2 regions of the Xenorhabdus siamensis genome follow, and region 2 is predicted to be linked to the other one. Evidence: predicted binding sites of a transcription regulator. Region 2 holds the regulator's gene; the other holds the start of a gene.
What was found. Region 2 encodes ArgR, which controls arginine synthesis, uptake and breakdown. Its sites were predicted from a motif close to ANTGAATAAAAATACANT; they were not measured.

Region 1: argA (amino-acid N-acetyltransferase) is a predicted target of ArgR. The motif match lies at 1,690-1,707, and genes of this name have one in related genera.

The regions. Positions count from the first base shown of each region.
Region 1 is NZ_JBBMXE010000009.1:125,600-129,034, forward strand. Features, by position in the region: gene amiC (N-acetylmuramoyl-L-alanine amidase AmiC) at 173-1,420, opposite strand; gene argA (amino-acid N-acetyltransferase) at 1,721-3,064, shown strand; gene recD (exodeoxyribonuclease V subunit alpha) at 3,104-3,435, opposite strand, start outside.
Region 2 is NZ_JBBMXE010000014.1:343,936-347,370, reverse strand. Features, by position in the region: gene mpl (UDP-N-acetylmuramate:L-alanyl-gamma-D-glutamyl-meso-diaminopimelate ligase) at 1-1,111, shown strand, start outside; gene argR (transcriptional regulator ArgR) at 1,233-1,703, opposite strand; gene mdh (malate dehydrogenase) at 2,149-3,087, shown strand; gene AAC852_RS15600 (helix-turn-helix domain-containing protein) at 3,199-3,435, opposite strand, start outside.

The DNA of each region.
Region 1 (3,435 bases), on a different contig from region 2:
TCAGTCATATGCATATACATTTCATTCTTGATGATATAAACCTGATCCCCACCCTGGACGAGATTAGGATCGATTGACTGGACGAGATATGTATACCACGATAATTCTGAGGTATTTTCCAGATTATTTAACATACCATAATGTTTTCCCTATTTTATTTGGAGTGGATATTTCACCGCCGTGCTAATTCTGCTCCATTTTTAAAATAGGCTTTAATACCGGCAAAAATAGATTCAGCCACTTGCTGCTGGAATTTCGCAGTACGTAGTTTGCGTTCTTCTTCCAAGTTACTGATGAATGCAGTTTCAACCAGAATAGAAGGAATATCCGGTGCTTTTAATACGGCAAATCCCGCCTGATCGACACTGTTTTTATGCAGTTTATTTACTTTACCCATTCGCTTAAGCACTTCATCCCCAAATTTCAGACTGTCATTAATCGTCGCAGTTTGAACCAAATCCAGCATAGTGTGATCCAGATATTTATCACCGCTTTTACTCACCCCACCAATCAAGTCAGCTTCATTCTGCGTTTGAGCTAGAAAACGGGCTGCATTACTGGTTGCCCCTTTCGTTGACAAAGCAAATACAGAAGACCCTCTAGCGGCACGATTAGTAAAGGCATCAGCATGGATGGAAATAAACAGATCCGCCTGCATTTTACGTGCTTTTGCTACCCTGACTGTCAACGGAATAAAAATATCTTCATTACGGGTCATATACACTTTCATCCCCGGCTGGCGTTTAATAAGGGCTTGCAGACGGCGGGCAATCTGTAAAACAACATCTTTCTCACGGGTTTTGTATTTCCCGATAGCGCCAGGATCTTCACCACCATGACCGGGATCAAGCATAATCACAATTGGCCTGTTCTTCCCAGCCTTGCCTGTTTTTTTCCTTTCTGTCGGTGGCATATGCTTTTCCAGATTGCCGCTGTTGTACTCTTCAAGCAGTGTCAGCAAAGGATCATCATTGTCTTTCGCTATTTTTGGATAGAAATCTAACACCAAACGATGTTTGAATTTCGCAATAGGTGGCAAAGTAAAAATATGTGGTGCAACTGGCTGCTTAATTTCAAACACCAAACGCACAGTTTTGGGATCAAATTGCCCGGCTCGTACCAGTTTCAGATAAGGATCACGTTGCTGAACTTGCGATCCCATACTACTCAGGACACTATTGAGCTGAATACCCTGCAAATCAATAACAATCCGGTTAGGATTTGAAAGTGAAAATTGGCGGTATTTAAGCGGAATATTAGACTCCAGCGTCACCCTGGTATAACTTGATGCAGGCCAAATGCGTACAGCAATCACTTGTGACGTTGCTGCATAGCCTATTGGGCTAATACTTAACAACCAAAAAGCTGCTGCTCCTTTCAGTAAACGGCGACGTGAAGAATTATGGTCTGAATGACTCATTATTTATTCCATTTAAAAACAACCAGACAGTAATTTTTATCCAAGAGACAGTTAGGTGGAAGACTCTAATTAATTATAAAGGGACTGTCATCAAAAAAAGCATTTTCTGCTATCTGAACAGCTATACTCTATGAATTTCAGGATGCAGCGTAGCCAACAAAGCCACAGCCTAAGAGATAACAAATATAAATATCAATATAAATAATAGCTTTGTTTTTATCCATATTCCCTCTTGCCATTTCTCTCCCAAAGAATAAAAATATAAAAAATACGAATAAAAATGCAATTGAGGGGAATATCATGAAAGAACGCCGTACCGAATTAGTTGAAATTTTCCGGCATTCGGTTCCTTATATTAATGCACATCGTAACAAAACTTTTGTCATTATGTTGGGTGGTGAAGCTATCGCTCATGAAAACTTTCCTAATATTATTAATGACATCGGTTTATTATACAGTCTCGGCATTCGTTTGGTTGTTGTGTACGGTGCCCGGCCACAAATCGATCAGAACCTCACCCAACATCATTATCAACCGATTTATCATAAATACACTAGGGTAACTGATGTTAAAACGCTGAATTTGATCAAACAGTCCGCGGGTTTGTTACAACTTGATATTACAGCCCGGCTTTCCATGAGCCTCAGTAATACACCACTGCAAGGTGCCCATATTAATGTGGTCAGCGGTAACTTTATCACTGCTCAACCTTTAGGGATCGATGATGGTATTGATTATTGCCACAGTGGAAAAGTTCGCCGGATTAACGATGAAGCCATAAATCAGCAGCTAGATAACCATTCTATTGTATTAATCGGACCTGTTGCTGTTTCCGTTACTGGCGAAAGTTTCAACCTGACAACCGAAGAAATTGCTTCACAACTGGCGATTAAATTAAAAGCCGAAAAGCTGATAGGGTTCTGTTCATCACAAGGCGTCACCGATACGGAAGGGAATACTTTATCAGAAATTTTCCCCAATGAGGGGGAAATACTATTGAGTAAACTAGAGAGTACCGGAGATTACTCCTCCGGGACAGTACGTTTTTTACGTGGCGCTATTAAAGCCTGCCGCCGTGGAGTTCGGCGCAGTCATTTGATCAGTTATCAGGAGGATGGTTCTCTAATTCAGGAATTATTCTCCCGTGAAGGCATCGGAACCCAAATTGTTATGGAGCGTTCTGAACAGATCCGTCGCGCCAATATCAACGACATAGGAGGCATTCTCGAACTAATCTATCCTCTGGAACAGAATGGGGTCCTGGTTCGCCGCTCACGGGAACAACTGGAAATGGAGATCGATAAGTTTACCCTGATAGAGCTCGATAATGTCACTATCGCCTGTGCTGCCCTGTACTCTTATCCTGCGGAAAAAATCGGTGAAATGGCCTGTGTTGCCGTACACCCGGATTACCAAAATTCTTCACGTGGCGAGGTGTTATTAGGCGCTATTATTAATCAGGCCAAACAAATCGGACTGGAAAAATTATTTGTCCTTACGACTCAAAGTATTCACTGGTTTCAGGAGAAAGGTTTTGAACCCGCAGAAATTACTATGTTACCAGTGGAAAAACAGGCGCTGTATAATTACCAACGCCGTTCCAAGATCTTGATGTTGGATCTACATAACCTCCCCCATATATAGGTAAAATCATATATAGGTGAAGGTTTATATCTTGAGGACTTATGCCTTAAACCATTCTACTAACCCACTCCGCCTTTGAGTGGGTGTCGCAACAGCCTTAGACAAAACGACCTTATGTGCATATAGCGTCAATTTCTCACGGGCGCGGGTCAAAGCCGTATAAACCAGCTCCCGGCTCACAACAGGAGAAAACTGGGTTGGCAACACTAATGCTGTATGCTCAAACTCAGAGCCTTGTGATTTGTGCACTGTCATTACATAAGCCGTTTCATGCAGAGGCAAACGGCTTGGCTGAAAAGGTTTTATCTGCCCGTCAGATAACTGGAAATAGGCTTTCAACTCATTATTCTGATCCTTCAGCATAATACCGA
Region 2 (3,435 bases):
TTATACATCCGGCCCACAGTGGTTACATGATTATGTTTTACCAGAGCGTTGGGTTTTGGCTGTTGCAGGAACACATGGTAAAACAACAACTGCGGGTATGCTGACGTGGATCCTGGAAGCTTGTGGCTATAAACCGGGATTTCTTATCGGTGGTGTGCCGGGCAATTTTAATGTTTCAGCACAGATTGGTGAAAGCCCATTTTTCGTGATTGAAGCGGATGAATACGATAGTGCTTTCTTTGATAAACGTTCGAAATTTGTTCATTATAGTCCTCGTACGCTCATCATAAATAATCTTGAATTCGATCATGCTGATATTTTCGAAAATCTGGCTGCCATCCAAAAGCAATTTCACCATCTTGTCAGAATCGTACCGGGCATGGGTAAGATCCTTGTGCCCGATAATGACATAAATCTGAAACAAGTGCTTGGAATGGGGTGCTGGAGTGAGTTGGAACACCTAGGGGAAACAGGGGCCTGGCACGTCCAAAAAACCACTCAGGACAGCAGTACCTATCAAGTGTACCATCATGGTGAATTAGTTGGCGAAGTTAACTGGTCATTGGTGGGGGAACACAATATGCATAATGGCTTAATGGCTATTGCAGCAGCTCACCATGTAGGAATTCAGCCTGAGGATGCCTGTCAGGTATTAGGTGACTTTATCAATGCTCGTCGCCGACTGGAATTACTCGGCAAAGTGAATGATATCTCGGTTTATGATGATTTTGCCCATCATCCAACGGCCATTTTGGCGACACTGGAAGCTCTGAGAAGCAAAGCGGGCAGTATGGCGCGCATTTTTGCAGTACTGGAACCACGTTCGAATACCATGAAACTGGGTATAAGCAAAAATGATATTGCACCTTCTCTGGGCCGAGCGGATGAAGTTTTTCTGTTTCAGCCTGGTAATATCCAGTGGCAGGTTGCTGAAATTGTGGAACAATGTGTTCAACCTGCTCGCTGGAGTGCAGATATTGACACGTTGGTACGTATGATTGTGGAGGCAGCACAGCCAGGTGACCACATATTGATCATGAGTAATGGTGGTTTTGGTGGTATTCATGAGAAATTATTGGCGGCGTTGAATAAGAGAGCACACGCTGCTTAATTGATCACAAGCGTTAAATCAAGAGGATCGCGATGATCAAGCGATCCTCTTGCAAAATTTTCTCTGGAAAAATGGTATGCAGTGATACCGTGTTTTTACATGGTTTTGATGGACGATTGGTTTACAGTTTTTGCTCAAACAAGTTGAGGATAGCCTCATAAAGCTGTTTGGCTGTAATGGCTTGTGTTGGCGTAGAAAAAACAGTGTCATCTCCTGCAATACTGCCAAGGATCCCTTCTGCTTTTCCTAATGAATCCAATAAACGCGCGATCAACTGTGCCGCACCAGGACTGGTACGAATAACAACTACGGAATGATTATAATCAATATCTAATACCAGATTTTTCAATGGGCTGGTGGCAGTAGGCACACCTAATTCTGCTGGCAGACAGTAGACCATTTCCATTTTTGCATTACGGGTTCTGACAGCGCCAAATTTTGTCAGCATTCTGGAAACTTTAGATTGATTAATGTTTTCAAAACCTTCTTCTTGGAGTGCTGTAACTATCTCGCCTTGAGAACTGAATTTTTCTTCCTTTAATAATGCCTTGAAAGCTTTGATCAAATCTTCCTGTTTCGAAAGAATTCGCATATTTCACCATCGTTGAATCCACTATGAAGCCAATATTCTGCAAAAAAGTGAATTTTTATGCAAGGAAGAGAAGAAAAACCCAATATAGAGAGCATAATTACATTATTGAGCTCAGTAAATTTATTGTTAATAAAATTGCATTATTCAGGGAAAAGGAGAAGGACAAGTTAATCAACAGAGCAATTAATAAGATAACAGGAATAATTCCTAAAAAAGTGCCCATTATCTCATTAACAGATAAGCATTTTGTCTAAAATAAAAAACTTTAGTGTTCCATCATTGGGCTATTAGGTAGATAATCTGTCTGTTAACAGATTGTTTTTAATACGTAGTGATGAATAAGGCTGAGAGCGTATCCCATATTTATACTTTGTATGGGAAATATAGAGTCTCTTAACCAGACAGGTTTAAGTTTTTTACAGCATTTATTTAAAGGAGTATCAGGATGAAAGTTGCAGTTCTCGGTGCAGCCGGTGGTATTGGTCAGGCACTTGCCCTTCTACTCAAGACCCAGCTTCCTTCAGGTTCAGAACTTTCCTTGTATGACATTGCTCCGGTGACCCCAGGTGTGGCTGCCGATCTGAGCCATATCCCAACAACTGTGAAGGTCACTGGTTTTGCTGGTGAAGATGCAACTCCTGCATTGGTAGGGGCGGAAGTTGTATTGATTTCTGCAGGTGTAGCCCGTAAACCTGGTATGGATCGTTCAGATCTGTTCAATATTAATGCAGGGATTATCCGTAATTTGGTTCAACAGATTGCTAAAATATGTCCAAAAGCATTAATCGGAATTATTACTAACCCTGTTAACACCACTGTGGCAATCGCTGCCGAAGTTCTGAAAAAAGAGGGCGTTTACGACAAAAATCGTCTGTTTGGTGTAACTACTCTGGATATTATCCGTTCTAATACGTTTGTGGCAGAACTGAAAGATAAGAAACCAGAAGAGCTGAATGTTCCTGTTATCGGTGGTCACTCCGGCGTAACTATTCTGCCATTATTGTCTCAGATCCAGGATGTCAGTTTCACTGATGAAGAAGTAGAAGCGTTGACGAAACGTATTCAGAACGCAGGTACTGAAGTTGTTGAAGCAAAAGCAGGTGGTGGATCTGCAACTTTGTCTATGGGCCAAGCAGCAGCACGTCTGGGTCTTTCTTTGATCCGTGGTTTGCAGGGTGAAAGCAATGTTATCGAATGCAGCTACGTAGAAGGTGACGGCAAATACGCTCGTTTCTTCGCACAACCTGTTCGTTTGGGCAAAAATGGTATTGAAGAACGTTTAGACATTGGCCAATTGAGTGAGTTTGAACAGAAAGCATTGGATAATATGCTGGATGTTCTGAAAAAAGATATTGAATTAGGCGAAAGATTTATTAATGGTTAATTTAATTATTAATCTATTATTATACGAATTAATTTAAATATATTAGATAACGGAAACCGCTAGTTTAAAAAAGCTAGCGGTTTTTCTTTCAATAATTATATTGGTAGCTAATTATTCTTTTTTCTCTCTTACTTTCCTTTCTAATAATTCTCCAGTATGGGGATTGAAATAACGGCTTGGCCATATTTCAGACGGATGAATACCTAAGTAGTTTGCTATTATCCATTCTCCCTTGGGCCACGAGCGAGAAAGAGTATTCGCCAAAGTTGATGAGCTTAGTCCTGATTCACGAGAAACAGCGGCCAGAGTTGTTCCACGTTTACGTAAAGCAGCAATAATATCAGCAGG